One region of the Bacillus sp. Marseille-Q1617 genome, then DNA from elsewhere that is predicted to be linked to it. Evidence: predicted binding sites of a transcription regulator. Region 1 holds the regulator's gene; each other region holds the start of a gene.
What was found. The regulator CtsR, encoded in region 1, represses protease genes until heat stress. The targets are predictions, from matches to a motif close to ATGGTCAATAAAGGTCAAACA.
Positions count from the first base shown of each region.

Region 1 (7,704 bases):
AAATAACCGATATATCCTTGAGCGCATAACGGAAGTTGCCCTGATAAAGGGTGATGACATTTCGCCTTTGTGAGATTGCAATGACGAGGGCATTTGTTTGCCTTGCAACCCTTTCTGCTGTCCGGTGCCTCATCCCGGTTTCAGTAGAAGGAACGTAAACATCCGGAGCCAATTGAGCATTGGCATAAAGAATCTTTGTACCTGCTTCATTTAAGATAATGGCCCCGTCCATCTTCGCAAGTTCATATAGGTAGCTCGGGGAAAAGGAGCAATTGATATGAAAACCGCCATCTACGACGGATCTCACTTTGTCATTGTATCCGACTACGATCAACCCTCCCGTTTTTGCCCTGAGCACATTATCTATCCCTTCTCTGATCGGAGCACCGGGAGCGACAAATTGTAAAATATCCGATATCGACTTATCCGTTTTTTTCTCTTCCATATCTTATCCTCCTAAGAAAAGCGCAAGCGCCTTGTCCAGCCCCGACAAACGCTTCAGGACCGACTGGTGAAGTCGTTCTTTGACTTCAGCGGCGGGTTGAAACGTCTCGAGGGGCCAGGCGCTGTAGCTGGACATTTCTCACATTACAATGCACTCTATGAATTTAAAATCAGCGCCAGTGCTTCGTTTATCGTGGCTACTCCCACTACATTAATATCAGACGGAGGATGCCATCCGCTCAAGTTATTTTGAGGGACGATTACACGTTTGAACCCTAATTTGGCTGCTTCCTGAACCCGCTGTTCAATTCTCGAAACCCTCCTGATTTCTCCTGTCAGTCCGACTTCCCCAATAATACAATCATGGGGGTTGGAAGCTTTATCACGAAAACTGGAGGCAATGCTCGCGGCCACAGCCAAATCAATCGCTGGTTCATCAAGTTTTACTCCCCCGGCCACTTTTAGATAGGCGTCCTGCTGCTGCAAAAGCATTCCTACCCGTTTCTCCAATACAGCCATAATCAGAGAAACCCGGCTGTGATCTATCCCGGTCGCCATACGGCGCGGATTATTAAAGCTTGTCGGCGTGACCAGAGCCTGTATCTCTACGAGTACCGGCCGAGTCCCCTCCATCGAAGCCACAACGGTGGAGCCCGTTGCCCCTTCAGAGCGCTCCTCAAGGAAAATTTCTGACGGGTTGGCCACCTCTTCCAGTCCAAACTCCTTCATTTCAAATATTCCCATTTCATTCGTGGAACCAAACCGGTTTTTCACTGCCCTTAAAATACGATAAGAATGATGGCGCTCTCCTTCAAAATATAAAACGGTATCCACCATATGTTCTAGCAGTCTCGGTCCTGCTATCGAACCTTCTTTAGTAACATGCCCTACAATGAAGATGGCAATGCCTTTCGTTTTTCCGATTCTCATTAGCTCTGCAGTACATTCACGCACCTGCGAAACACTGCCCGGGGCAGACGTGACTTCAGGGTGATAAATCGTCTGTATCGAGTCAATGATCACGAAGTCCGGAGACAGATGCTCAATCGTTTGATGTATGGACTCTAAGTTGGTTTCTGCGTAGATATATAATTCATCGCCTTTAATATTTAAACGATCTGATCGTAATTTAGTCTGCTTTATCGATTCTTCCCCGGATATATATAGGACTTTCTGATTTTGCCGGGCAAGCTGCGAGGAAACCTGAAGAAGTAAAGTAGACTTCCCTATACCCGGATCTCCCCCTATTAAAACCAGTGAGCCGGGAACAACCCCGCCGCCAAGGACCCGGTTCAATTCCCTGGAATCGGTTAAAACCCGGGGTTCCTGCCGGGTTTCGATGGATGAAAGTTTCTCCGCCTTGGAAGGTCCGGTTTTCTCACTGTGCATAAACGCAGCCCTTGGCTGCTTGCCAGTGATTGCAACCTCTTCAACCATAGTGTTCCATTCACCGCACCCTGGACATTTCCCCATCCATTTAGCCGACTCGTATCCACACGAGGAACATACAAATTTCGTTTTTTTCTTTGCCAAATCAATTCTTCTCCTCTTCTACTCTATTTTGTCTATTGTTGATTCATACCAATACTAATGGATTGATTGTAACGATTTTGTGTAAGGCTTTCAATGAAAAGCCCTTCGCGGTTATGTATAGATGCTTTCTGTTACTCTATCTAAAATTACCGTTGTGGATTTTCCCGCTGTAGTCTTCGTCCTGCACTCCAATCAACCGCCGGAGCCGTTTAAAAATGCCCAATACTCTTCTTATACCAGTGATTAAAAAAGAGGTACACGTCATACAAATACGTGTACCTCTTTTCAATAGATGATCAGGTAGTAGAATTAGCTTCTTCTTTTACCTTCACTACAAATTCTTTATCCTCTACATCGATTACAATGCTTTGGCCTGTCAGGACTTTCCCTCTTAACAGCTCTTCTGACAGTTTATCTTCAACGTGCTTTTGAATCGCGCGGCGCAGCGGACGTGCTCCGTATTCCGGATCGAATCCTTCATCAGCAATCTTTTCTTTCGCGGCAGATGAAAGTTCGATATGGATATCCTGCTCCTTCAAGCGTTTCGTAAGCTGATCAGACATAAGCGTGACAATTTCTTTTAAATGATCTTTCTCTAATGAGTGGAAAACGATGATCTCGTCGATACGATTCAGGAACTCTGGACGGAATGCTCTCTTAAGCTCTTCCATGACCTTTCCTTTCATATCCTTGTAATCCTGTTTTCCATCCTGGATGTTGAACCCGACATACTTATTGCTCTTAAGTGATTGTGCACCGACATTCGACGTCATGATGAGGACGGTATTCCTGAAGTCTACCGTTCTTCCTTTAGAGTCTGTCAGACGCCCGTCTTCCAGAACTTGCAGCAGGATATTGAAGACGTCAGGGTGAGCCTTTTCGATCTCATCCAGCAGAATGACGGAATATGGCTTCCGTCGTACTTTTTCTGTCAGCTGTCCGCCTTCATCATATCCTACATATCCTGGAGGCGACCCGACAAGCCGTGAAGTGGAGTGTTTTTCCATGTACTCAGACATATCTATCCGGATCATTGCTTCCTCATCGCCAAACATCGATTCAGCTAATGCACGGGCAAGCTCTGTCTTCCCTACCCCAGTCGGACCTAAGAAAATGAAGGAACCAATCGGACGCTTAGGATCTTTCAATCCTGCACGGGCACGACGGACTGCCTTCGATACAGCCACTACCGCTTCAGACTGACCGATTACACGGGAATGAAGGATTTCTTCCAGTTTCAACAGGCGGTCTGTTTCTGTTTGTGCAAGTTTCGACACAGGCACTCCCGTCCAGTTCGATACGACTGTCGCAATATCTTCGACGGTTACTTCTGTATTTTCCTGACCCTGCTTTTCTTTCCAAGTGTTTTTCGTTTCTTCTAACTCTTCGCGCAGCTTCTGTTCTGTATCACGCAGAGATGCGGCCTTTTCAAATTCCTGACTCTGAACAGCTGCATCTTTCTCTTTGCGAATCTCCTCCAGTCTTGATTCCAGCTCTTTCAAATTCGGAGGAGTCGTATATGAACGCAGTCTTACTTTCGAACCTGCCTCATCAATTAAATCAATTGCTTTATCCGGCAGGAACCGGTCTGAAATATAACGGTCGGATAATTTAACCGCGGCATCGATTGCCTCATCCGTGATCGAAACACGGTGATGCGCTTCATAACGATCACGCAGTCCTTTTAAAATCTGAATGGATTCTTCAGCAGTCGGCTCATTCACTTGAATAGGCTGGAAGCGGCGCTCAAGCGCGGCATCTTTTTCGATATATTTTCGATACTCATCAAGCGTAGTCGCACCGATACATTGAAGTTCACCGCGTGCAAGGGATGGTTTTAGGATATTGGAAGCGTCAATCGCCCCTTCTGCCCCGCCTGCACCGATCAAGGTATGAAGCTCGTCGATAAACAGAATGATGTTTCCTGCCTGACGGATTTCATCCATCACTTTCTTAAGACGGTCTTCAAACTCACCGCGGTATTTCGTTCCGGCAACAACTGTACCCATATCAAGCGTCATAACACGTTTGTCACGAAGGATTTCCGGTACTTCATTGGCAATGATCTGCTGTGCAAGTCCTTCGGCAATGGCGGTTTTACCTACACCAGGCTCCCCGATCAGCACCGGGTTATTTTTCGTACGTCGGCTTAACACTTCGATGACGCGTTGAATTTCTTTACTTCTTCCGATTACAGGATCCAGGCTTCCTTCACGTGCAATCGCCGTTAAATCACGGGCAAGGCTGTCAAGTGTAGGGGTATTTGCGTTTGCATTGCCGCCGCCTTGATGATTGTTGGAATCGTTGCTGCCAAGCAGCTGAAGAACCTGTTGTCTTGCTTTATTCAAGCTGACACCGAGGTTTCCAAGTACTCTTGCAGCCACGCCTTCACCTTCACGGATCAAACCAAGTAAAATATGTTCAGTGCCCACATATGAGTGTCCGAGCTTACGAGCTTCATCCATCGACAGTTCGATGACCTTCTTCGCTCTCGGTGTATAATGAATGGTTTGGGATTTCTCTGTACCCTTACCGATCAGCCCTTCTACTTCCTTCTGGATCTTTTCCGGGCTGAGTCCGAGTGCAGTCAATGCCTTGGCCGCAATACCTTCACCTTCACGGACAAGTCCCAATAAAATATGTTCAGTGCCAATATTACTGTGCGCTAAGCGGATTGCTTCTTCCTGGGCCAATGCCAATACCTTCTGTGCTCTTTCTGTAAATCGACCAAACATCATATTATTCTTCCTCCTCACATGCGTCTTTATCTAGTTTAATTCGCTCTCGTATCAAAGAAGACCTTCTTACATCTCTTTCATTCGGTTTAAGCGGTCCTCCCGAGTATTGCTGCAGAAACCCGGGCTGAGTCAAAATCATTAGTTCATTCAATATATTCTTGGATATGTTTTTGATGTATCCTAAATCGATTCCAAGCCTTACGTCCGATAAACATTTAGCTGCTTCCTTGGACTCGATGATGCGGCTGTGTTCAAGTACTCCCAGCGAGCGGAACACTCTGTCTTCTAATTGTATGTTTGATGTCTTGACTAATGCTTGCCTGGCAGACTCTTCTTTTTCGATGATCTGCTTTACGACGCTCAATAAATCTTCCACAATATCCTCTTCAGATTTACCTAAAGTGATCTGATTCGATATTTGAAAAATATTTCCCAGCGCTTCACTGCCTTCTCCGTAAATCCCCCTTACCACCAGACCAAGCTGATTGATTGCGGGTATGATACGGTTCAGCTGTTGTGTCAGCACAAGACCGGGAAGGTGCATCATGACAGATGCCCTTAGTCCAGTTCCAACATTGGTGGGGCATGTCGTTAAGTATCCATGTTTCTCATCAAACGCATAATTAAATTCACTCTCAAACCAATCATCAATTTCATTGGCCCGGTTCAACGCTTCCTTCAGCTGAAGACCCGGGTATAAGCACTGTATTCGAATATGATCTTCTTCGTTTATCATGATGCTGACATCTTCTTCATGTGATAAAAGCACTGCACCATCATTCTCATTCTCAGCTAAATTAGGACTGATCAGGTGTTTCTCCATCAATACCCTTTTTTGAAGAGGTTGAATCTCATTCGTAGCCAGAAATTCCAATTCACCTAAATCTTTTGGATATAGAGGCACCTTATCCCTTACCCTTTCGACGATTTCTTTTGCTTCTTCCGCAGAATAAAGAGTGGAGTATCTGAAATCGGTAAAATTACGGGCCAGCCGCACCCGGGAGCTAAGTACGATATCCGAGTTCGGCCCTTCCTCATTCATCCAGGAGCTGACAGCATTACTCAAAAATTTCTCAAGACTCATCCAGCATCTCCCCCCTCTTTCTTAACCTCTTTCTCCAGGGAACGGATCTCATCTCTGATTTGGGCTGCATGCTCAAACTCTTCATTTTCGATCGAGTTCTGCAAATCTGTCCTCAATTGAAGAATTCTTTTCTTTAGGTGGATCGCTCCGCCCATTCGTTCAGGCACTTTTCCATGATGCTCGACATTGCCGCTGTGCACTCGTTTTAATATCGGATCCAGTTGTGACTTAAACGTCTCATAGCAATGAGAACATCCAAAACGTCCCACATTGATGAACTGCTGAAAAGTCATCTTGCATTTTTCACATTGCAAAACCTCTTGCTGAGGAACTTCTGAAGTTTTCGCCTGCTTGAATGCAGGAGATATATTAAGAAGACCTGCCAATAAATTATTTACAGAAAATCCAGGTGAAGAATCAAACATAAATTTATCTCCCTTATCCTGGGCGCAATGTTCACACAAATGCACTTCTGTTTTCTCCCCATTCACTACCTTCGTGAAATGAAGAGTGGCAGGTCTCTCATTACACTCTTGACAAATCATCCAACTCACCTCTCAACCTTACTCATACTTCAAGCTATCCAGCATAGCCTTTAACATTCTTCCCCGAAGCACATCCCGTTCGGGCAGATCAACCATGATCACCGAACGATCCATGACGCTCAGCATGATCTTGGCTTCCCGTTCAGAGATAATATCTTCTTCCACTAATCTGAAAATAATATCTGCAGCTGTACTTTGACTGATCGCTTTCGTCACCAGCGATACAAGCTGATCTATAAGATGGACCTGGTCATGGGCTTTCACCCTCATAATCCGGATATAACCCCCGCCGCCACGCTTACTTTCAACCACATACCCTCTTTCAATCGTGAAACGGGTATTGATCACATAATTAATTTGAGAAGGAACACATTGAAACTTATCTGCGATTTCGCTTCTTTTTATCTCTACTATTTCACTCTCACTCAGTTCCAAAACATTCTTCAAATAACTCTCAATGATGTCGGAAATGTTCCTCATCAAACCTCCTCCTCATTTTGACTTTGACTATATTTGACTATAATTATACAATCGGGCATTGAACTTTGCAATTAAGAACTTACCCTTAGAAGTTTTCCTGTTTTGGAAAACTTTTAAACGTATGAAAAGGAGTTTATTAGAGTCTGTTTTAGATCCTTCCTTTGAGTCTAAGCTATTGTATGTTGATTGGGCTGGGAAAGTTAATGTCACTTCGGTGGTTTAAGAGGAAGTATTGAAAAGGTTATGAAAAAAAGAGCTGTGACTATTTCTTTAGGTGAAATGAAGGGGTTCTTTGGTGTTCACTAATATAGTTTATCAACTGATCATAAGGACCAAAATTCAACGATATTTCCATATGATTGATAAAAGCATTTTCAATTTCGATAATAAGATCCGGATTTTCGATAAAACATTCGTTGATTTCGATAATAAAAAGTCGATTTTCGATAATAAATCAGGGGACGCCTTCATTTGCGTGTTCATTTTCTTGTGTTTTTGTTAAAGCGGTCTTATTTTTAGGGGAACATCCCCCGCTTTTTCAATAAGGAGAAGGGTTTTTAATGATAATAGACAAATTAAAGGGCTAAAAAGGGAAAAAGTTGATTGTTTTTAATTAAAAAGATAAGCATACACAATTGGGGAATCGTTCAGGGGATGTTCAGGGGTGAACCGGAGTTTATTTTTCAATTTCCATATATTATTTTTCAAATCCAATCACAACTTTAAAACAGCTACATTCTCCTTCACTCAAACAAAAAAACAGCCCATAAAGAGCTGCTTTTTACATTTGCCTGGCGACGTCCTACTCTCACAGGGGGAGAGCCCCCAACTACCATCGGCGCTGAAGAGCTTAACTTCCGTGTTCGGCATGGGAACGGGT
Region 1 is NZ_CAHJXM010000001.1:33-7,736, reverse strand. Features, by position in the region: gene disA (DNA integrity scanning diadenylate cyclase DisA) at 1-445, opposite strand, end outside; gene radA (DNA repair protein RadA) at 601-1,977, opposite strand; gene clpC (ATP-dependent protease ATP-binding subunit ClpC) at 2,274-4,715, opposite strand; gene HWX64_RS00020 (protein arginine kinase) at 4,717-5,799, opposite strand; gene HWX64_RS00015 (UvrB/UvrC motif-containing protein) at 5,796-6,344, opposite strand; gene HWX64_RS00010 (CtsR family transcriptional regulator) at 6,363-6,824, opposite strand; rRNA gene rrf (5S ribosomal RNA) at 7,614-7,704, opposite strand, start outside.

Region 2 (7,704 bases), 1.1 Mb from region 1:
ACGGGCCTGAGAGTGTTCATTTTTTTCGTTTGTTTTCAGGCTGCTTCAACCAGTAGCGGAGGCCTTTTCCGGCAAGCGGTTCATCGTTGTAGCGGGGAATGATATGAAAATGGCTGTGAAAGATGAATTGATTTGATACTTTCCCTACATTCCAACCTAGCGTATAACCGTCTGCATCAAAACGTTCATCAAGATAGTTTTTTGCTTTTTGCAGCAGTTCATATGTATCGTTCCATTCTTCTTTTGTCAGCGCGAAAGCATCTTGCTGATGTTTCTTGGGCACGATGACACCGCAGCCTTCGAGCACCTCCTGCTGAAGATTGTGCTGAAGGAAATAACAAGTGTCATTTTCAAATATGATGTTCTGATCTGGGTCTTCATGCGGATGGCAGAAGGGGCATTTGCTTTCATCGTTCATGGAATACACTCCTAATTGATGGAATTTTCTTTCTTTTTAGAGTATAACATGGGTTTTTCCGGTGGAGAACGGATATTTGGGCTCTGATACGAGGTGGGAATGTTGAGGAAAAGATTTTCGGACAAAAAATGGATGTACGGACAGATTTGTAGATAAGCGGACAAAACTATTGAATTACCGGCAATTCTAAAAAATTGTCACTTTGGGCGGTTCCAAAAATCAGTCCTTCCCACATCGACATTCCAAATTATGTTTATATCCAGTTAATAAGGGTAGAAAACCAACAGAGAATTTACATAGTAAATGAAAGGGTTGAGAGAATGAGTAACGAGAAGAATAACAATGTTAACGAAAATAGTAAGAATGAACAACTTGAACAGTATCGGGTGGATGACAGCGGCAAACATCTGACTACCAATCAAGGACTGAAGGTGTCAGAAGATGAGTTTTCCCTGAAAGCCGGTGAACGCGGCCCTACTTTGATGGAAGATTTCCACTTCCGTGAAAAGATGACTCATTTCGACCATGAGCGTATTCCGGAGCGCATTGTCCATGCACGGGGATTTGCTGCTCATGGTGAATTCGAAGTCTATGAGTCTATGAAAGAATATACGAAAGCGGGATTCCTGCAGGATCCTTCCAAGAAAACTCCAGTATTCGTCCGTTTCTCGACGGTGGCAGGGAATAGGGGGTCTGCAGAAGCAGTCCGTGACGCACGCGGGTTCGCCACTAAATTCTATACGGAAGAAGGCAACTACGACTTAGTGGGGAATAACATTCCAGTATTCTTCATTCAGGATGCCATCAAATTCCCTGATCTTGTACACGCGATCAAGGCGGAGCCTCACAATGAGATGCCTCAGGCAGCGACAGCCCATGATACCTTCTGGGACTTTATAGCCAATAATCAGGAGTCCGCCCATATGGTCATGTGGGCCATGTCGGACCGGGCAATACCACGCAGTTTCAGAATGATGGAAGGATTCGGTGTTCACACTTTCCGCTTCGTCAATGAAGAAGGAAAAGCCCACTTCGTCAAGTTCCACTGGAAACCGGTTCTCGGTACTCATTCTCTCGTCTGGGATGAAGCACAAAAAATCAATGGTAAGGATCCTGATTTCCACCGCCGTGATTTGTATGAGTCAATTGAAAACGGGGATTATCCTGAATATGAACTGGGTGTTCAGCTGATTAAAGAAGAAGACGAATTCAACTTCGACTTTGATGTACTGGATCCAACAAAACTTTGGCCAGAAGAAGAGGTGCCTGTGAAAATCATCGGTAAAATGACACTGAACCGGAATGTGGATAATGTGTTCGCAGAAACCGAGCAGGCAGCTTTCCACCCTGGATCTGTCGTACCTGGTATTGATTTTTCAAATGATCCATTATTACAGGGACGCTTATTCTCTTATACAGATACACAGCTTATCCGTCTTGGAGGGCCGAACTTCCATGAGTTGCCGATCAACCGTCCGGTTTGCCCATTCCATAACAATCAGCGTGACGGATATGGCCGCCATACCATCAATAAAGGGCAGGTGAGCTACCATAAAAATTCTCTTGCACATAATACTCCTGCACCTGCAAGTGAAGAGGAAGGCGGATACACCCATTATCAAGAGAAAATGGAAGGACGCAAAGTCCGAGCCAGAAGTGAAAGCTTCAAGGATCACTTCTCTCAAGCAACCCTGTTCTGGAACAGCATGAGTGAGCCGGAGAAGGAGCACATGATTAATGCTTTCAGTTTTGAACTGGGGAAAGTCATGAATGAATCCATCCGGCAGCAGGTGGTCGATATGTTCGCACATGTCAATCTGGATCTGGCAAAAGGCTTTGCAGAAGCAATCGGTGCCAAGCTTCCGGAAGGACCGGGAACTAAAGTAACCAAATCGTCCCCTGCCCTGAGTCAGGAAAACACGATCAAAAGACCCCATACGCGTAAAGTAGGGGTTATTGTAAGCAATCAATTTGACGGAGCCGATGTAGCGAATGTCATCGACACTTTAAAGGAAGAAGGCCTCCAGCCGGAAATCATAAGCAATAAGCTCGGCGTGTTAAAAGGAGTGGATGGAGAGGAACTTGAAGTCGACCATACTTTCTTAACGTGTGATTCAGTCCTGTTCGACAGCTTATACCTGGCAGGCGGAAAAGTCACAGATAAAAATTTCAAAGAAAATACAGCTTATTTTGTAAAGGAAGCCTTTGCCCACTTTAAGCCGATCGGGGCTACTCATGAGGGCGCACATCTATTGGAAGAAATCGGAGTCAAGGGCGCTTCGGGAGTGGTAACAGGCGAAGATTTGAAAACATTCACCTCTGAATTCATCAATGCCGTGGCTGCACACCGCCACTGGGATCGCGAACTGGTTTAGGAATAAGTGATAATTGTAAAGGAAACTGCCGAATGAGGCAGTTTTCTTTTTCAACAGGCTCTGATCAAAATCATTTATCTTTTTACATAAAGTTCCACAAACAAAATTCTTGAAAGTCAAATAAGGTCAAACTATACTATGGTTATAAGGTCAAAGAAAGTCAAAGTCAAACTTCGGATACACTTGACCTTGAAATGTTTAAATTATTTCTAAACTTACTAAATATAATCCATAACTCATGAGGAGGTAACATTGTATGAAATGTCAAGTATGTCAGCAAAATCAGGCAACGGTTGAAGTATTTAAAAGAGTCAACAATCATAAGACAAGAATGCATATGTGTTCTGCTTGTTTTCAACAGCAGCAGTCGAAGATGCCTTCTGGTTTAAATGGGGGATTTCCATTTGATGAATTATTCAAAGGCATGAATACGGGCGGACATCAGCCTCAAGCATTTGGAGGTCAGCCTCATGGTCCTGAAACACAAACTGGAGGCAGCGGCGGTAATGGGATCCTTGATCAATTCGGACGCAATGTGACCCAAGCTGCAAAAGCAGGACTGATAGACCCTGTCATCGGAAGAGATAAAGAGGTCGAGCGTGTGATTGAAATCCTGAACCGCCGAAATAAAAATAATCCCGTTCTCATCGGTGAGCCGGGTGTTGGTAAAACAGCGATTGCGGAAGGACTGGCACTGAAAATCACAGCTGAAGATGTTCCTTCCAAGCTGTTAAATAAAGAGGTTTATGTCATGGACGTAGCCTCTTTGACAGCCGGTACAGGAGTTCGAGGATCCTTTGAAGAGCGATTGAAAGCAATCATCAGCGAACTTCAAAACCGCAAGAACGTCATGTTATTTATTGATGAGATTCATCAGTTGGTTGGTGCCGGATCTGCTGAGGGTTCGATGGATGCAGGCAATATCTTAAAACCGGCATTAGCTCGCGGTGAATTACAGGTAATCGGTGCGACTACACTGAAAGAGTACCGCCAAATCGAAAAAGACGCAGCCCTCGAACGCCGGTTCCAGCCAGTGATGGTGAATGAACCAACTCCTGAACAGGCGATCGACATCTTAAAAGGACTGCGTGATAAGTATGAAAGCTACCACGGTGTAACGTTTACCGATGAAACCATAGAGGCTTGTGTGAAGCTTTCTCATCGTTATATCCAGGACCGGTTCTTACCGGATAAAGCAATTGATTTAATGGATGAAGCAGGTTCTAAAATGAACCTTCAGTCTGAAGGGAAGGACACATCAGCCCTGCATAAGAAGCTAAATGAGGTAAAAGCTGAGAAAGATCGTGCAACGGAGGAAGAACGATACGAGGAAGCGGCTAAGCTTCGTGACAAGGAAAAAGAAATAGAGAAGCAGCTTCAAAATGGAAATTCAAAGGAAAAATCAGTGGTCGAGCCTGAACTTATCCAATCAATCATTGAAGCGAAGACGGGCATTCCGGTCGGGAAGCTTCAAAGCGATGACAAAAAACGCATGAAAGAGCTTGAGACAAATCTTTCTAATAAAGTAATCGGTCAGGCTGAAGCTGTGAAGAAGGTAGCGAAAGCGATCCGCCGAAGCCGTGCAGGTCTAAAGGCTAAGCACCGTCCGATTGGTACGTTCTTATTCGTGGGGCCGACTGGTGTCGGTAAAACAGAATTAACGAAAACACTTGCTGAAGAACTATTCGGTTCAAAGGATAGCATGCTCCGTTTAGATATGAGTGAGTACATGGAGAAGCATTCCGTATCCAAACTGATCGGTTCACCTCCGGGATATGTAGGCCACGAAGAGTCAGGACAGCTGACGGAAAAGGTAAGAAGAAACCCTTATTCCATCCTTCTGCTGGATGAAATCGAGAAAGCCCACCCGGATGTACAGCATATGTTCCTGCAGATCCTTGAAGACGGACGATTGACTGACAGCCAGGGCAGAACGGTCAGTTTTAAAGATACCGTGATTATCATGACAAGTAATGCAGGGGTCACAGATAAGAAAGAAGCGGTCGTGGGCTTTGATACGGTAGGCACTGATGCAGTGAAAGAAACCAATATCCTGAAGTCATTGGGTGCTTACTTCAAGCCTGAATTCCTGAACCGTTTTGACAGCATCATTGAATTCCAGTCACTTGAGAAAGAGGAACTCCTTCAAATCCTTGACCTGATGATTGCTGATTTGCAAGCAGAGCTTAACGATCAAAAGATAACGGTTACCGTTGAAAAAGATGCAAAAGAAAAGCTGGCAGAATTAGGCTATCATCCTGAGTTTGGAGCGCGTCCATTGCGCCGCGTTATACAGGAGCAGGTGGAAGACAAGATTGCTGATTTACTTCTTGAAGAAGAGGATATCAATGAAATGATAGTCTCTCTAGAAAACGATGAAATCGTGGTTAAATGAGGATTTATTCAGGGAGCATCTTTGGAGGAATCTCCCTGATTATGGAAAAAAAGAGCAGGATCCAAGATTAATGGATCCTGCTCTTTTTGATTATTTGAATTCACCGGAAGAGAGTACCCGGTCAATCGCCTGGGCAACTCCATGATCGGTATGAATGCCTGTTACCCAATCGGCGGCTTTCTTCACTTTTTCCTGGGCATTTCCCATCGCCACTCCAAAGCCTGATTCCCGGATCATGGCGATATCGTTCATACTGTCACCGACAGCCATTACTTCTTCCATGGAAAGATCAAGCCATTTGCATACCTTTACAAGGGCAGCAGCTTTGTTCACACCGGCTGGATTGATTTCGATATTCGTCGGACTGGAATTGGTGATCTCAAGTGCTTTATTTTTCATCAATTCATCCATCACCACTTTACGGACTTCATCTTCTTTGATATCGAAACCAAACTTTAGCCAGTCATAGGCATCAATCCCTTGATCAAAAGGGTTGTGGGTATTGAATAACCCCTGGGTAGTCGAAGACCAGAAATAGATATCGTGTTCTTCCTTCAATGTCCAAAGCATTTTAACAAGCTCTCTATCAAGCGGCGTACTGTCGACCAGGTTATAATCATGATCGTAGATCTCCCCGCCATTTACAGTGATCAAATAGGAAGAACGGCCAAGCTGATCTGAAATCTCCCTGCAATTTCGAAGAGAACGCCCTGTACTCAATACAACATGAATCCCTTTTTCCTTTGCCCTTTGAATGGCTTTTTCATTCTCCGGAGAAACCTCTCCTTCGTGATTGACAAGCGTTCCATCCATATCTAAGGCAATCAGTTTTATCGCCATTTCACCATCACGTCCTCTCTTTAGCTAATCATTAGTTTAATATAAATAGATAGATTATTGTAGGAAAGAGGCTTGTCAGGTTCTGCTGATCATCATCTTTCTTTTCATCCCCTATTACTATTGCATATAATCAGGGAGACTAAACATATCAGATGATAAAGGAGTAATTTCAATTGGAAAGTTTTACAGAAAGGGCAATAAACATAATAAAAAATATCCCGTTTGGCAAAGTCATGTCATACGGTCAAATTGCAGCATACGCAGGGAGCCAAAGGGGAGCAAGGCAGGTGGTAAGAATCCTTCATTCGATGAGCGGCAAGCATCAGCTTCCCTGGCACCGGGTGATCAACAGCAAGGGAGAAATCGGCTTTCAAGACGAAGAACGATTTAATCAACAAAAAGACCACCTTGAATCAGAGGGAGTATGCGTCAACAATAAAGGTAAAATTGCCTTGGATATCTATCAATTTCATCCCGAAGTTCCGCCAGAAGAGTATGAATGATTAAATATATTTAAGTAACACGTGAAATCACCTACGGAATTACGGTATAATTTACCTATTATATAAAATGTGAGGAAAGATACAGATATGATAAGTGATTTAGTAATAAACATTTCGCTGTTAATGTCTTTCACGTTTGTTTGGCACCAACTGTTCAGGAAGAAGAGGCTGACCTTCACATCACCGGTCCACATAAAAATAATGGACGGTATACTGGCGGGAATTCTCGGTATTATCCTGATGCACTACAGTATCGGTGTCAACGACATAACGATTCTAGATTTGAGGCATATCCCCGTCATTCTAGTAGCGTTTTATGGAGGATTCTTACCGACGATCATTTCTGCTGCCGTCATCATCGCAGGACGATTCTTCATCGCGGTGAACTTCTCCTCTTACGTGGCGTTATTCATGATGCTTGCGATTGCTGTTGGATCGGGCTTGATTGTAAAGTACCTGAAAGGAACTCCATGGAAAAGGTGGACGGCTCTTCTGCTGTACAGTCAATTGATTTTCTCGATTGCCCTTTTCATCGTTGTTGACAAATATGCAGAGGTGTTGGATTTTGCATTATTCCATGTCCTCAGTACATTGATCGGCGGCTGCTTGACCTTATATTTTGTCGATTATATCAGGAAGACAAGCGAGCGTTATTATCAGTATAAAGAAAATGCCCTGAGGGACGCTTTGACAGGTCTTTATAATGTCCGTTCGTTTGACAGCCATTATAACCGCATGATCAAAGAAGCGATCGAGGAGAAGGAAAGGTGCGCCATTTGTCTGATTGATGTGGATCATTTTAAACAAATAAATGATACATACGGCCATACAGCAGGTGACGAAGTGTTAAAACAGCTTGCTGAATTATTGAGCCGATTAACCAGGTCAGGCGACATATTGTCCCGGAACGGGGGAGAGGAATTTTCCTTGCTGCTTCCTAAATGTACCGTGGAACAAGCAAAAGAAATCGCAGGCAGGGTCAGGGAAGCGGTATATGGGTATCGATTTGTCCTGCCGGATCAGAAGAAGCTTCAACTGTCTGTATCTGTGGGTGTTTCCGCGTTTGATCCCAATGCAGAGGCCTACGAGTCTCTCTTTCAAGAGGCGGATGAAGCTTTATACAAAGCTAAACAAAGCGGCCGTAACATCGTGTGCACAAGCTGGGAGTGTTCA
Region 2 is NZ_CAHJXM010000001.1:1,077,889-1,085,592, forward strand. Features, by position in the region: gene HWX64_RS05325 (HIT family protein) at 17-418, opposite strand; gene HWX64_RS05330 (catalase) at 739-2,793, shown strand; gene HWX64_RS05335 (ATP-dependent Clp protease ATP-binding subunit) at 3,050-5,188, shown strand; gene HWX64_RS05340 (Cof-type HAD-IIB family hydrolase) at 5,279-6,028, opposite strand; gene HWX64_RS05345 (MGMT family protein) at 6,202-6,531, shown strand; gene HWX64_RS05350 (diguanylate cyclase) at 6,619-7,704, shown strand, end outside.
Region 2: HWX64_RS05335 (ATP-dependent Clp protease ATP-binding subunit) is a predicted target of CtsR. The motif match lies at 2,906-2,926, and genes of this name have one in related genera.

Region 3 (7,704 bases), on a different contig from region 1:
AGTCCTCGACATGATTCCGCGCGAGGAGTATGCGGCCAAGAAAGATAATGGAAATTTTCATCCGATCCGGCTTACGTTGAATAAAGAATTAAATATAGACGGGAGGGTGATCCCGTTTGAATCCTATGAAACTGGCACATTGACATTCGGGACGGCAAATCCGGATGATCCGGATTACGACTCTCTCACAGACATCAGTGTCAGCCCTTCAAAGGACAGCTATGAAATACGGATACCTTGGCAGCTTCTGAATATCAAGGATCCAAGCCAGAAAGAGGCGATGGGAGATGTGTGGAAAAACGGGCTGGATTCGACAAGGACAATTGATGGCATCAACATCGGTCTATACGAAACGGATGGAAATCACACATTTTCCTATCCAAAACAAAGAGCAAACAACCTGAATCCGGCTGGATATTATCATTACTCGTGGGAAACCTGGGACCAGCCTGCATTTCATGAAAGATTGAAACAGTCATATTACGAAATGAAGAAGGCTTTTGATGAAGGAGAGGACTAAACCATGGCGAAAATCTTAATTGCCGAAGATGAAGAAGTGTTGAGGATGCTGGTCGTCGATACACTGGAGGATGAAGGGCATGAGCTCCATGAAGCAGCGGATGGCCGGGAAGCCATCACGAGCATCATGGAAAATGACTATGACCTGATCCTCCTCGACTATATGATGCCTTTATATACCGGACTTGAAGTCATCGAAAAGGTACGGAACATCCCGGAGAAAAAGGACGTGAAGATCATGATGGTATCGGCGAAAAGCCAGCAGGCGGATAAAGAACGCGTATTGCAGTCCGGTGCAGATTATTTTATTGCGAAACCATACAGTCCGATGGAACTGGTTCAGCGGATCGAGGATATCCTGAATGAAGAGGATTAAGGGATTTTTCCAAACAAGTCTGCGGAATCAATTCATCGGCGTGATGAGCAGCTTCATCCTCATTTTCCTGATCGGGGCAGCCTGTTTGTTTCTTTACAATCAATACATTACGGATGAATATCAAGCGGAACGGGAAAAACTCAATGAAAAAGAAGCAGTGGCTGAACAGCTGAACAGGGCATTCAGCAAAGCATTCTTTGATGCCCGGGGCTACATTGCATTTGGGAGGCTGGAGCTGAAAGAAAGCATCTACCGGCAGGAAATCGTCATCGAGAATATCATCGAGAAATTCAGGACGCTTGCGATCGAACCGGATGATCAATCCTTCATCAAGGATGTAGAAGAATTCTCTGATTACTATTTCAGGCAAATCGTCGCAAATGCCATTTTAAATTACGATAACGGGGACATTGAAGCGGTAAAAAAAGCATCGGCTGACGGCGGAACCGCCACTGTTGACACATTTCAAAACCAGATGAATGATTATAAGGATTCGCTAGAGGAAAAGAGTGATGAGGCATATGAAGAGGTGAAACGCAAGGAATCTCTCAGCCAGGGAGCCTTTGTTCTATTCATTTTCCTTATGCTGCTGGTATTGATGAGGATCATGAGGATGCTTGCCAAACAGATTGGGTCACCACTCAATCAGGTTGCAACGGCAGCCGAACAGATTGCCGAGGATGAAACATACCAGCGCTGGTCTTTTGAAAACAATCGCAAGGACGAAATCGGGAAGGTTTCGCGGGCATTTGAAAAAATGATCCATCGAATTCAATTGAAGGAAGAAGATCTGCTGGCCCAGAATGAGGAGCTGGTCGCCCAGCAGGATGAGCTTGAGTCACAGCAGTCGAAGCTTGAGCATCTGCTTACGGTTGCCAAACTTCGCGAGCAGCAGCTCGAGCGGCGCAATGAATTCATAAACGGGATTTCCCGTTCCCTCAACAAGCAGGAAGTGCTTGATAGTATTGTAGACACGATGTGCGACGTCATGGATGCCTCGCGAGGCATGATAGTCCTCCTGGATGAGCAGAAGTCGCGTGCATCATGCGGGATATCTGAAACGGGAGTGGGGCAGTTTGTAAATTATATGTATAACGGACTGCATCAGCGTTTATTTCAGAAGAAGGAGCCTTTTTCGATTAAACGTGAGCTTATAGAGGCAGAAAAGGGCTACCATCTTGAAACGATGTATTCCTATGATCTTTTCATCCCGATTTTATCATTGAATAAAGAAGTCGAAGCCATCATGGTCTTCAGCCGTTTCGGCCAAGATTTTAACTCAGAGGAACTCAAAGAATACAGGAGTCTCAGCAAACAGGTTTCCATCTCCCTTCAAAAAATCCATCTGTTTGAAGAGTCGGAAAAAGACCGTCATATGAATCAGGATATCCTGAATAACATCCAGGAAGGCATCCAGCTTGTCGATAACGACGGGAACAGCATGCTGATGAATACGAAATTATCAAAAATCATCAAAGGTGAGCTGTGCGCCCTGCAGCAGGCTCCGTATCCAGAGTGGAAAAGAGCACTTTTAGATCAAGTTGAAAATGAAAAAGGGCTGAACCGATATTATGAAATGGTCATTGAAGGGGAAAAAGCCGGCAGACACCTCCATACGTACCATCTCCAAGATGGAAGGACCGTCTACCAGGTATACTCGGAGGCCCTATACCGAGGTGATGAGAAAGTCGGGACCATCTTCGTGCACCGCGACATCACAAAAGAATTTGAAGTGGATCAGATGAAATCGGAATTCGTCTCCACCGTCAGCCATGAACTTCGAACGCCGTTATCAAGTGTCCTCGGCTTCACTGAATTGATGCTGACCAGAGACTTGAAGCCCGAAAGAACGAAGAAGTATCTGACAACCATCTATCAGGAAGCGAAACGATTGACCTCGCTTATCAATGATTTTCTCGATGTCCAGAGAATGGAGTCCGGCAGGCAGACCTTTGATAAACGGTACGAAGACATCGTCCCGATCATTCAAAATGTCATCAATACCCAAAAGATCAATGTCCCCCATCATACATTCACGATTGAGAAAGATACGGATTGTACGATGGTGCTCGGCGATAAAGATAAATTATCCCAGGCCTTTACGAACCTGATCAGCAATGCCATCAAGTATTCTCCTGACGGAGGGAATATCACGGCACGCGTTTATGAAAAACAGGATAAGGTGTTCATCAATATCATCGATGAAGGACTCGGTATCCCGGATGATGCCTTTCCTAAGTTGTTCACGAAATTCTACAGGGTCGATAATTCAGACCGCAGAAGAATTGGCGGCACAGGACTGGGTCTGACGATCGTGAAGGAAATCATCGAGAATCATGACGGCAGTATCAGGGTCGCTTCTGAAATCGGGAAGGGAAGCACATTCACCATCAGTCTGCCGATGGTGACGCTGCAAACCTTCAAGGAGGAAGAATCAAGCGGGGACGGCATGACGATCACTGTCATAGAAGATGACATCAATCTCGCATCGTTATTGACGACAGAGCTTTCCGGCAGCGGATTCCAGGTGCAGCACGCGAAATCCGGAGAAGACGCGATTGAAAAAATCCATGAGCATAGACCGGATGCCATCGTCCTGGATATCATGCTCGAAGGAGCCTTGTCGGGCTGGGACGTCCTTCAAACCCTAAAAGCAAATAAAGAGCTGTGTGACATCCCGATCATCATTTCTTCCGCACTGGACGAAAAAGAAAAAGGCATCACACTGGGGGCAGTCGATTACCTTGTGAAACCCTATCATCCAAGTGAACTATCAAAAACCATCCTGCATCTGCTCCTGAAAAGCGGGAGGAATGGGGAAGTGCTCATACCGTTTAAAGACGAATAACCACTTGAAGGCCCGTCCCAGACTGCGTTAACGCATTAGCGCAGCGAGGGACGGGCCTTTGGTTTTCATGAAAAAACCCCGGCGGCCAAAGCCGACGGGGCAGACTCTTCAAAAGAGTATTATTTTGTATTCATTTCATTGCGAGTGATGATGCGGTCGATCAAACCGTATTCTTTCGCACGTTCAGCAGTCATGAAGTTGTCGCGGTCCGTATCTTTTGCGATGACTTCAAGAGGCTGGCCAGTGCGGTCTGCAAGGATCTGGTTCAGTTTTTCACGAAGGAATAGGATGCGCTTTGCAGCGATCTCGATTTCCGTCGCCTGACCTTGTGCTCCGCCAAGCGGCTGATGGATCATCACTTCTGCATTTGGAAGGGCAAGACGCTTGCCTTCAGCACCTGCTGCAAGAAGGAATGCTCCCATTGAAGCGGCCATACCGATACAGATCGTCTGTACATCAGGCTTGATGTATTGGATCGTATCATAGATTGCCATACCTGCCGTGATGCTTCCGCCAGGAGAGTTGATGTAGATGGAGATATCTTTCTCCGGATTTTCAGACTCCAGGAATAGAAGTTGTGCTACAATGGAGTTCGCCACATTATCATCGATGGCGCTTCCAAGCATGATGACACGGTCCTTCAACAGACGAGAATAGATGTCGTATGCGCGCTCGCCGCGGTTCGTTTGTTCAATAACTGTAGGAATTAAGTTCATCCTTCGTTCCTCCTTAAAGTACACTTTTTTATTTGTATTTAATACATATTCACTTTGTACTGTAATCATACACTGTTGGTCAATAAAGGTCAAACCTGACGCATCAGCGATTCTTACACTATGTAATCCTTTCTACATCATACCCATCCATTCCTTTTTTAAACAGAGAAAACGTATTGCAATCCTGAAAAAAGTACCTTATAATATACTTTCGTACGATAGTTTTTCACAACCAACTACATGCCCTCGTGGTGCAACGGATAGCACGTAAGATTCCGGTTCTTAAAATGGGGGTTCGATTCCCTCCGAGGGCGTACCAAAATACCGCAGCGTTTTTATAACGCTGCGGTATTTTTTTGTCTTCAGTTGTATCACCGCTCAACTTCCTCCCCGCGGAAAGCAAGTGCCTGGAGCACAAAGGAACCGTCAATGTTAGTTATACGCGCATGATTAAAAGGTATCTTCCTCCTACTAAATTCATAGAATTCTATAAAACAACCAGTCTTCCAAACAATTCCCATTAACGAAAGCCCCGTTTTCATGTAAAATGAAGGGAGGAGGTTAGAAGGATGAATTTGAACACAGGATTATGGCAAAAACAGCAAATGAAGCTTCAAATGACACAACAGCTCTCTCAAGCCATCACCCTCCTCCAATATTCCACGATGGAACTGAATGCTTTCCTTGAAACGAAAGCATTGGAGAATCCCCTCATACAATTAGAAGACCCCGTCATGGACATTCCCGATCGAGGAGAGTCGTATCAAAATAAAGGCAAAGATCCGATAGATTTCACAGAGTTTCTATCAGTCTCGAAGAATACGCTTGATGAACATCTTTTTCTTCAACTAGATTTGAAATCGCTTTCTAAAATAGACTTGAAAGTCATGAAAGAACTGTTTTACAGCTTGGATGATAACGGATACTTGCAAATCGAGACGGAGAATTTCCTCTCCCGGAACCATCTGCCATTGTCTCAGCTGGAACACTATATAGGCATGCTGCAGGAATTGGAACCTGCCGGAATTGGAGCACGTTCCCTGCAGGAGTGCATTTCCCTCCAACTAAGAAGAAAGCGATCTTCGGGATTGGCCCTGACAATCGTGGAGGATCATTTTGATGATTTTGCGGCGAAAAAGTGGAAGGGAATGGCGAAAGAATTAAATGTGGAACTGAAAGACATTCAGAAAGCCGCTGATCTCATCAAGCAATGCAATCCGCGTCCGGGCGCCCTATACAGCGACGGGCCGTCTCATTATATCGCACCGGAATTAGTAGTGAACGTGTTGGACGACAAGACGGTTACCGTCTCATTATTTGACGGTACAACACTCAAAGTGATCTATAATGATGAGTACAAGGTTTTTCTTGAGCATCATTCCGATAAGGAAGTCGGCAGTTATCTAAGGGAGAAAGAACAGGAATTCCATTGGCTGCTGCAAAGCTTGCAGCAGCGCAAACAGACCATTGTAAAAGTAGGGAAATTGATCGTCGAAAAGCAGAAATCCTTCTTCCTGGATGGACCGGCCGGCCTTCAGCCCCTTACATTAAAAGAAGTAGCCGAAGAAGCCGGAGTCCATGAATCCACGATCAGCCGTGCGGTGAAAGGGAAGTATATGCAAACGCCTTATGGCATCTTTGAAATGAAGTACTTCTTCAGTGCCGCCATCAAGTCGCTCCATTCAGAAGACAGCGGGGCAGCTTCCTCCACGACGATCAAAAATGAAATCCAGCGCCTGGTGGACGAAGAAGATAAGAAGAAACCGCTGTCCGATCAGAAAATCGTCAACATGCTGATTGATAAAGGATACGACGTCTCGCGCAGGACCATCGCAAAATATCGGGATCAGCTCGGGATATCTTCTTCGACAATGAGGAAGCGGTATGAATGATAAATAATGATGGAAACTGGTACAACGCCCACACCATTTCCACCAAACCGGCATATATAGTATTATCAGTTGTACCTGGTACAAACACCCTGAATTGTACCAGGTACAATGTATAAAATCTGGCAAAATCACTAAACGGAGGACAACCCCAATGAACCCAGTCATCTTCTACACCAGAAACCAATGCCACCTCTGCACCGACGCGAAACTGAATCTTAAACTCGTCCAGGACGACCTGAAATTCGACATCATCGAAAAGGATATCGACCAGAGTGACGAACTGACGGAACGTTTCGGATTGATGATCCCGGTGGTGGAATATGACGGAGAAATCATCCAGTACGGGCAAATTGACTATTTTACACTTAGCAAGCGTTTACATGAAAAACTCAGTAGTTTCTAGTTGAAATGCGATTTCCATACTGATAGAATGAACGTTGAAAGCAGGGATGAATTTTTTTTGGAGGCAGTGGGACATAATATGTCTATGTGGGACTTTTATAGTCCAGCGAACATAAGCCGCATTCGTTTGACAGTATCCCGCAATGGAAAGCGCACGTTTAGTGGCACTTCCCTTGTGGAATTACTATAAAGTGGCAGTCACTCACTTCCATGTAAGGAGCTTTTACCGATGGAATCCATTATTGATATACAAAAGCGATTATTACCCGACCTGCTTGAAGTTATGCAAAAAAGGCATCAGATTCTCCGTTCGATTCAATTCTTACAGCCGGTCGGCCGCAGGAGTCTCGCGCAGAACCTTGGACTGACGGAACGGGTGTTGAGAAGTGAAGTGGAATTCCTTAAGAATCAGGATCTCATCTCGATCAAGACTTCCGGAATGATCATGACCGAAGACGGCATGAAGCTGCTGGAACGAATCGAAAATATGATGAGAGAGATTTCGGGAATCAATGACATGGAGGAAAGATTACAGTCTTTACTCAATCTTAATGAAATTGTCATCGTTCCGGGGAATAGTGATGAGTCTCCGTGGGTAAAAGAAGAATTGGGGCGTGCGTCAGCTTTTAGTATGAAACAGCGCCTTGAGGGGAATAATATCATCGCTGTGACCGGCGGTTCGACCATGGCAGCTGTCGCAGAAATGCTGACACCCGACTTTTCCGGATCCGACACCTTGTTTGTTCCTGCGCGGGGCGGAATCGGTGAAGATGTGAAGAACCAGGCCAACACGATCTGCGCGAAGATGGCAGAGCATACCGGAATGCGGCACCGCGTTCTTTATGTTCCCGATCAGGTCAGTAAAGAAGTTTACAAGTCCTTTTTAAAGGAACCGATGATTAAAGAGGTCTTAAATTTAATTCAATCAGCAAACATGGTTCTTCATGGAAT
Region 3 is NZ_CAHJXM010000002.1:708,210-715,913, forward strand. Features, by position in the region: gene HWX64_RS14905 (hypothetical protein) at 1-520, shown strand, start outside; gene HWX64_RS14910 (response regulator transcription factor) at 524-895, shown strand; gene HWX64_RS14915 (ATP-binding protein) at 882-3,743, shown strand; gene clpP (ATP-dependent Clp endopeptidase proteolytic subunit ClpP) at 3,863-4,459, opposite strand; tRNA gene HWX64_RS14925 (tRNA-Arg) at 4,702-4,773, shown strand; gene rpoN (RNA polymerase factor sigma-54) at 5,029-6,351, shown strand; gene HWX64_RS14935 (glutaredoxin family protein) at 6,503-6,754, shown strand; gene HWX64_RS14940 (sugar-binding transcriptional regulator) at 6,983-7,704, shown strand, end outside.
Region 3: clpP (ATP-dependent Clp endopeptidase proteolytic subunit ClpP) is a predicted target of CtsR. The motif match lies at 4,535-4,555, and genes of this name have one in related genera.

Region 4 (7,704 bases), 1.3 Mb from region 1:
AGATGACAGTTTATTTGCCTCTGCTTCTGCGTATGTCAAATGGTAGGGAATACGTTCATCATGTTTTTCTACAGCAACTTTACCTTGTTGTACAAATCGTTTGGATTTATTTCTACCCATTGCAACCACCCCTTTTACAAGCTGGAACACAAAGTTGTGTTCTCTTGTAGTATGGCTTGTATCGGAAGTGTTTACAGTAAAAAAAATTCCCACTCCTGCCATTAAAGATTAAAGCGGTTTTGCAGGTATCTTCCTATCCCGTCTTCTTCATTTGTCCATGTGATGTCATTTGCGACTTCCTTCAGTTTATCAATGGCATTACCCATTGCCACACCTGTGCCGGCATATTGCAGCATTTCAAAGTCGTTGTCTTCATCACCGAATGCTATGATTCGCTCCTGTGGGATTTCAAGCGATGAAGCGACTTTTTCGATGCCGACGGCTTTATTTAATCCTGTTTTAACAATTTCAATGACATGCCACGGTGCAGCCCATCTGCGGTGATCGATCACTTCTGCATGAACTTCATCAAGATGTGCACGGATGTCTTTCACATCCTTCTCTTCCGCATGGATCAGCATTGAGGTAGGATTTTCAGAGAGGACTTCACGGATATCCCCGGTTGAGATGGATGGATTGCCCATCATAAATACATCGATGAGTTTTTCATCATGATAATGAAGGTATACATCGTCCTTAACTTCCGCGATGATATTTCGGAACGGAAAGTCATGGCAGGCTTCAATGATTTGTTTTGATACATGTAAATCCATCGGGGTATGATAAGTACCCCATGTGTCATCTGTCGGATGATGAACAAACGCACCATTGAAGTTGACGATAGGGGTTCCCAGGTTTAACTGTTTGTAATACACTTCACTTGCCCGGTACGGCCGGCCAGTGGCAATCATCACTTCGTGTCCTTGTCTTCTTGCCTGTGCCAATGTATGAAGAGTCTTGGATGAAATTTTTTTCTCATCGGTCAGGAGTGTACCGTCCAGGTCCAATACTATTAAGTGCTTTTCGTGTGAATTCATATCGTATTTTCTCCAATTCTTTATAGTGTAATGATACAAAATGGGTGTGTTAATATGTATGCTGCAGCAAATCCTCACTGTAAGAATAGTGTATATGCATCCAGTGAAAGCTGTCCATATCATGCAATCGAATGTAATGATATTTTTACAATACGGGTATTAAATATTATACATACTGTAAAATCTAGGATATCATATTACTGTTACCAGCGTACAGAAGGGAGCACGTTACCATGATCGTAGTTGAGAAATCAAATATAAAAGAGATTCCTTATCTTCATCTTGTTAGAGAAGAAGAAAAAAGCAATCCATTGCCATTGTGCTTTTTTATACATGGATTCACCAGTGCGAAAGAGCATAATCTCCATTATGCTTATTATTTGGCTGAAAAAGGCTTCCGGGTCATACTCCCTGATTGTCTTGAGCATGGTGAGAGAGCAACTGGAAAATCGGAAGAAGAATTAGGCAGCGTTTTCTGGAAGATTGTACTGAACAGCATTCATGAACTGTCAATTTTGAAAGGGCATTTCGGGGAAAAAGGCTTGCTGGTGGAGAATGGAGTAGGGGTGGCTGGCACCTCGATGGGGGGGATTGTCACCCTTGGGGCATTGACACAGTATGATTGGATTTCTTCTGCCGTTTCACTGATGGGCAATCCATCGTATGTGAAATTTGCCAAAGCACAGCTTGCCCATTTGAAATCTTCAGGTTATCAACTGCCGTTCAGTGAGGAAGAGGTGCAGGCAATCCTAAATGAACTGTCCCACTATGACTTAAGCCTGCAGCCTGAAAAGCTGAAGGGACGCCCGCTCATGTTCTGGCATGGAAAAAAAGACAAAGTCGTTCCGTTTCATCTGACTGAAGAATTTTACAAAAGTATTTTACCTGCCTATGAAGGCAATGAAGAAAATATCTTATTCATCGCTGATGACAAAGCTGACCATAAGGTTTCAAGAGACGGCGTCATGAAGCTTGTCGAATGGTTCGAAAAACATCTTTCGGCTTAACCTTTTGTCTTCATTGGCTTTCTTTGATAAGATAATGATAAGATGAAGTACAGTAAAGGAGAGTGTAACGATGGATCAGGATCTGAAAGATAATTTGATGGGAGCACTTGAACAGGTTGTGGACCCTGAATTAGGAATAGATATCGTCAATTTGGGATTGGTATATGATGTAGATCTAGACGAAGAAGGAAAAGCGACTGTCACCATGACCCTCACATCCATGGGCTGCCCGCTGGCAGGGACGATCGTGGATCAAGTCAAGGCAGCATTAAGTGACATTCCTGAAGTGAAAGAAACAGAAGTGGATATCGTATGGAATCCGCCATGGAGCAAAGATAAGATGTCACGCTACGCAAAAATTGCATTAGGCATCACATGATTTAAAAAATACCCCTTCAACTTAGGGGTATTTTTTTATGGCGTTTTTATTAAAGATGATTTATAGACCTAAAAAAGAGGAAGGGAAAAAGTGTTTTTTATCTAAATAAAACCCCAACTAATTTGCGTTATAGGAGACAAATTAGTTCAGGCTTTTTAATTTGGTCAGATGGACATTTTGATTTAGCGCTTTCCAGCAATTGATTGGAGTGCAAGACGAAGACTCCTGCGGGAAGAGTAGCTTATAAGAATAGCGGAAGGGCTTTGCTCAGAGGCGTGTGGCATAAGACGAATCGGCCACGAAGGCGTTCTTTGCCTTCTTGGACGGTTTGACTTATGACATGTGCCTCTAAGCCCTGCAGCTAGACAAGTGAGACCCCACAGGAGCTTACGCGACGAGGAGGCTCACGGGCTACCCGCGGAAAGCGAAGTCTTGCACGGAAATCATTAGCGGTATTAAAAGACTACGCTGAAATTTTTCGTCTTTAAGTGGTGGTTTATTAGTTTTGTCCCAGCCTCTTCTTAATGTAATTAAATGAATATAACAACCAGTATTCCGACGATCAAGCAATAAAAAGCAAAATATTTCAGATTTCCTTTGGCCATGATATTCATAAACCATTTTAATGAGAAGTAAGATGCGATCAATGATCCAAAGAATGCCAGCAGATAAGGCATTGTCATGGATGCCGCAGGCGGAGCATCAATCAGGTCTTTGATCCCGAGAAGCATCACCCCGAAACTGACCGGGATATATAAAAGGAAAGAATAGCGCAATGCAGTTTCTGCTTTCATACCGCGGGCCATGGCTGCAACGATCGTGGCGCCTGACCGGCTGATCCCCGGAATCAGTGCAACTGCTTGAGCGAGACCGATGATAAGGGCATCTTTTACGTTAAGGTCCCCATCGTTTTTCCTTCCGCGAAGGTTTCGGATCAGCCATAAAGCAGTTCCGGTAATGATCAGGGTGATCCCAATTGTCACAACTGATGAAAGGTGTTTTTCTATGACATCGCCAAACACCACTCCGATGACTCCTGCGGGAATCGTCCCGATGATCAGGTAAACAATAAAATGGAAATCGCGTTTGTTTTCGGGTGTCTTTTCTTTAAAATATCCTAAGCCATTGACAATCAAACGCCAAATGTCTTCTCGATACACTAATAATACTGCAAATAAGGAAGCTGTATTTACTAATATTTCGAAGGTCAAGCCCGGTTCTTCAATCCCAAGGAAGTACTGAGCAAGAACGAGATGACCACTCGATGAAATCGGAATCGGTTCAGTAAAACCCTGGAATATTCCTAAAAATAAGTATTTAACTATCAGATAAAAATCCATTACATATCCTCCAAGCGTAATTTCTCCACATTTTTTTATTTAACACCAAATGGTAACAGGCTGTAAAGACTTTTTCCGAATGTTAACCAAACCGTAATCTAATGTTCAAGAAGATACCTTCATCTGGCATGAATGAACATCCCCGCGAAGTAGAAAATATAAAAGAAGCCACGCTTCAAACGGAGGAGGTATATGAATGGGACAACCAAGACATTTTAGGGGTGGAGAAAAAGCGCCGAATAATGGCATCTATATTGAAATTGGTGAAACCGGAAGCAACGTGAACAATCCTCAAAAGCTAAAAATGAAAGCGGGAGACCGGTTCCCTGAAAATTCAAATCACAACCGCCACTGGACTTACATGAGAAAACCTTAATAATGAAGTTTCCAGGAACAAGGATTACCGTTAGAGGATACAGGGAATGGGTTAAAACGTTCCTTGGTCCTTACGGTCATTCCTTGTTCTTTTTCTTTTTATTTTTCTTGAGAAGAAGATATAATAATACAAAAGGTCAATAAAGGTCAAGAGAGGGAAGAGGTGTTGAAGCACATGAATGTTGATTCCATGACACACAGCATACAAGAAGGACTTGCCGCAGCAGGTCAACTTGCCAAAGATCACAAGCATACGGATATTCGAATACTCCATTTATGGAACATGTTGATTCAAAATCCGGATGGACTTCTTAAATCGATCTATGAAAAAGCTGGGATCATTACAGCCGATTTACACGATTTTCTCCAGCAAAAGCTGAAGGGGATTCCGGCGGTGGAAGGTTCTGGAGTACAGTATGGCCAATATTTATCCAATGACCTAAACCGTCTCATTCAGGAAGGAGAAAAGCTCCGAAGTAAATGGGGTGATGATTTTTTATCAATCGAACATTTAGTCCTGGCTCTCTATCAGCAACCCGATCATCCCGTCATTCGATATTTGAAGGAAAAGGGAATCACCAATGAACAGCTGACAACAGTCATTACTTCAATAAGAGGAGGAAAAAAGGTGAACACTCAAAATCCTGAAGTTACATATGAAGCACTAGAAAAGTATGGAAGGGATCTTGTGGCAGAAGTCAAATCAGGCAAAATAGATCCCGTCATCGGCAGGGATGGTGAGATCCGCCATGTCATCCGCATCCTTTCAAGAAAAACGAAGAATAACCCTGTCCTGATCGGTGAACCGGGAGTTGGGAAAACAGCAATCGTCGAAGGACTGGCCCAGCGGATTGTAAGGAAAGATGTTCCAGAAGGGCTGAAGGATAAGACCATATTTGAACTCGATATGAGTTCCCTAGTGGCAGGCGCAAAGTTTCGCGGGGAATTCGAAGAAAGATTGAAAGCCGTGCTGACGGAAGTGAAAAAAAGTGAAGGGAAAATCCTTCTGTTCATCGATGAATTGCATACGATTGTCGGAGCCGGCAAGACAGAAGGTGCAATGGATGCCGGGAACATCCTGAAACCGATGCTTGCCAGGGGGGAACTTCACTGTATCGGTGCCACTACGCTGAATGAATACCGCAAATATATCGAAAAGGATCCGGCACTGGAACGCCGTTTTCAACAGGTGATGGTTCAGGAGCCGAACGTGGAAGATACGGTATCCATTTTAAGGGGACTAAAAGAACGGTTTGAAATCCACCATGGGGTCAATATCCACGACCGCGCAATCGTAGCAGCTGCAAGGCTGTCCGATCGTTACATTTCAGATCGTTTTCTGCCGGATAAGGCGATTGACCTGATTGATGAGGCGTGTGCAATGATTCGTACGGAAATTGATTCAATGCCTTCCGAGCTGGATGAAGTGACCCGTAAAGTGATGCAGCTTGAAATCGAAGAGGCGGCACTCACTAAAGAAAAAGATGAACAAAGTAAGGAACGTCTGAGCCGAATCAAAGAAGATTTAACTAATCTGAAAGAAAAAGCTGATGCAATGAAGCTCAAATGGCTAAAAGAGAAAGAAAGCATAGGGGTGGTTCAGGAAAAAAGAGAAGAACTGGAAAAGTTGAGGCGCCAGCTTGAAGAAGCGGAAAGCGATTATGACTTAAATAAGGCTGCTGAACTGAGGCACGGCAGGATTCCCGCAATGGAAAAGGAACTTCAGGCAGTTGAACAGGAAATGATGAAGGAACAAGAGGGAAGGCTTGTAAGAGAAGAAGTGACGGAGGAAGAAGTTGCAAACATCGTAGCCAGGTGGACTGGGATCCCTGTAACCAAGCTGGTCGAGGGTGAAAGGGAAAAACTCCTGAAGCTTGACAAGATATTGCATGAACGGGTCATAGGGCAGGAGGAAGCGGTAGAGCTTGTCAGCGATGCAGTGATTCGTGCAAGGGCCGGGATCAAAGATCCTAATCGTCCGATCGGCTCTTTCATTTTCCTTGGCCCTACCGGGGTGGGAAAGACAGAGCTTGCCAAGACGCTTGCCCATACTTTATTCGATAGCGAAGAACAGATGATTAGAATGGATATGTCTGAATATATGGAGAAGCATGCTGTATCAAGACTGGTCGGGGCCCCTCCCGGGTACGTCGGCTATGAAGAGGGCGGCCAGCTCACGGAAGCCATCAGACGCAAGCCTTATTCAGTGATCCTGCTCGATGAAATTGAAAAGGCTCATCCCGAAGTGTTCAATATTCTTCTGCAGATGCTCGACGACGGACGCATTACTGACTCACAAGGGAGAACGGTTGATTGTAAAAACACGGTTATCATTATGACGTCCAACATTGGTTCAGCCCACTTATTGGAGAGAAATAAAGGGGAAGAAGAAATTGATGATGAAACGAAAGAGCTGGTGATGAAGCAGCTGAGAGGCTCGTTCAGACCTGAATTTCTGAACCGTGTAGATGACATCATCCTATTCAAGCCGCTCAGTATCGAAAATGTCAAAGGGATCATTGAAAAGCTTCTCATTGAATTGCAGTCCCGTGTAGAAGAACAGCAAATAACCATAAATCTGACTGAAAAAGCTAAAGAGTTTATTGCACAGGCCGCATACGATCCTGTATACGGAGCACGCCCTTTGAAAAGATATCTTCAAAGGGAAATTGAAACAAAACTGGCAAGGGAACTGATTGCAGGCAATATTGGAATAAATGAAGAAGTAGTGATCGATGCCGGGGATGAAGGGCTGCATCTTTCTGTTCGCTAGTAAATTCAAATATAAATAAAAAGCAGCCTGCAACAGGCTGCTTTTTAATGATGATCTTCAACAGGGTCGTTTGGAATAATCGTTGTAATGACAAAAAGTAAAATTGTAACACCGATTGAAAGAATCAATCCCGTTTCAAAATGAAAAGCTGTTCCATTCATTGAACTTACCACGTAAGTTAACATTTCCGTCAAAACGAACGCCCAGAAAAATGTCCAGAAAAACCTCACGCCAGTCACCTCATTCCTCTATTTTATTCATATGTAGATGGGTTCCAACCATTTTCAATCTTTATTATCATACCATACCCGTTTTAAATAATAAATGACGAATATGTGAAAATGTAACCCTTATCATAAGCTCAGCAGCAAATAACTTGTTCGGATTTTCTGCTTAATTAGGCAAACTTCCTTTCAAAAAATCTTTCCGTACATAAACTGTAATGACTCATTATGTAAAAGGAGAATTCCAATGAATCAGCGATTGTTTCAATTAGATCAAGAATGGTGCATGATTCATTATCCTGAAAGACCCAATGGATTTGCTGTTATGATCCTTGGTGACCATCATCATTATGTAGATGATAAAACCAGCTTTTGGGAGCAGCATGAAGCCAGGAAAAAATGGATTAAAGATCTCATGGCCAAAGGATACATTGTTTACTACAGCAATCTATATGGAGCCAATTGGGGTAGCGGTCAGGCAGTGGAGTTAGCGGTCAGACTATATCAATACGTGAAACGAACTGAAATCATCAATGGCAAGATTCATATCTTGACGGAGGGGATGGGAG
Region 4 is NZ_CAHJXM010000001.1:1,338,991-1,346,694, forward strand. Features, by position in the region: gene HWX64_RS06670 (hypothetical protein) at 1-120, opposite strand, end outside; gene HWX64_RS06675 (Cof-type HAD-IIB family hydrolase) at 222-1,037, opposite strand; gene HWX64_RS06680 (prolyl oligopeptidase family serine peptidase) at 1,271-2,044, shown strand; gene HWX64_RS06685 (metal-sulfur cluster assembly factor) at 2,115-2,423, shown strand; gene HWX64_RS06690 (undecaprenyl-diphosphate phosphatase) at 2,954-3,763, opposite strand; gene HWX64_RS06695 (YjzC family protein) at 3,960-4,139, shown strand; gene clpB (ATP-dependent chaperone ClpB) at 4,314-6,911, shown strand; gene HWX64_RS06705 (YjzD family protein) at 6,956-7,141, opposite strand; gene HWX64_RS06710 (hydrolase) at 7,383-7,704, shown strand, end outside.
Region 4: clpB (ATP-dependent chaperone ClpB) is a predicted target of CtsR. The motif match lies at 4,272-4,292, and genes of this name have one in related genera.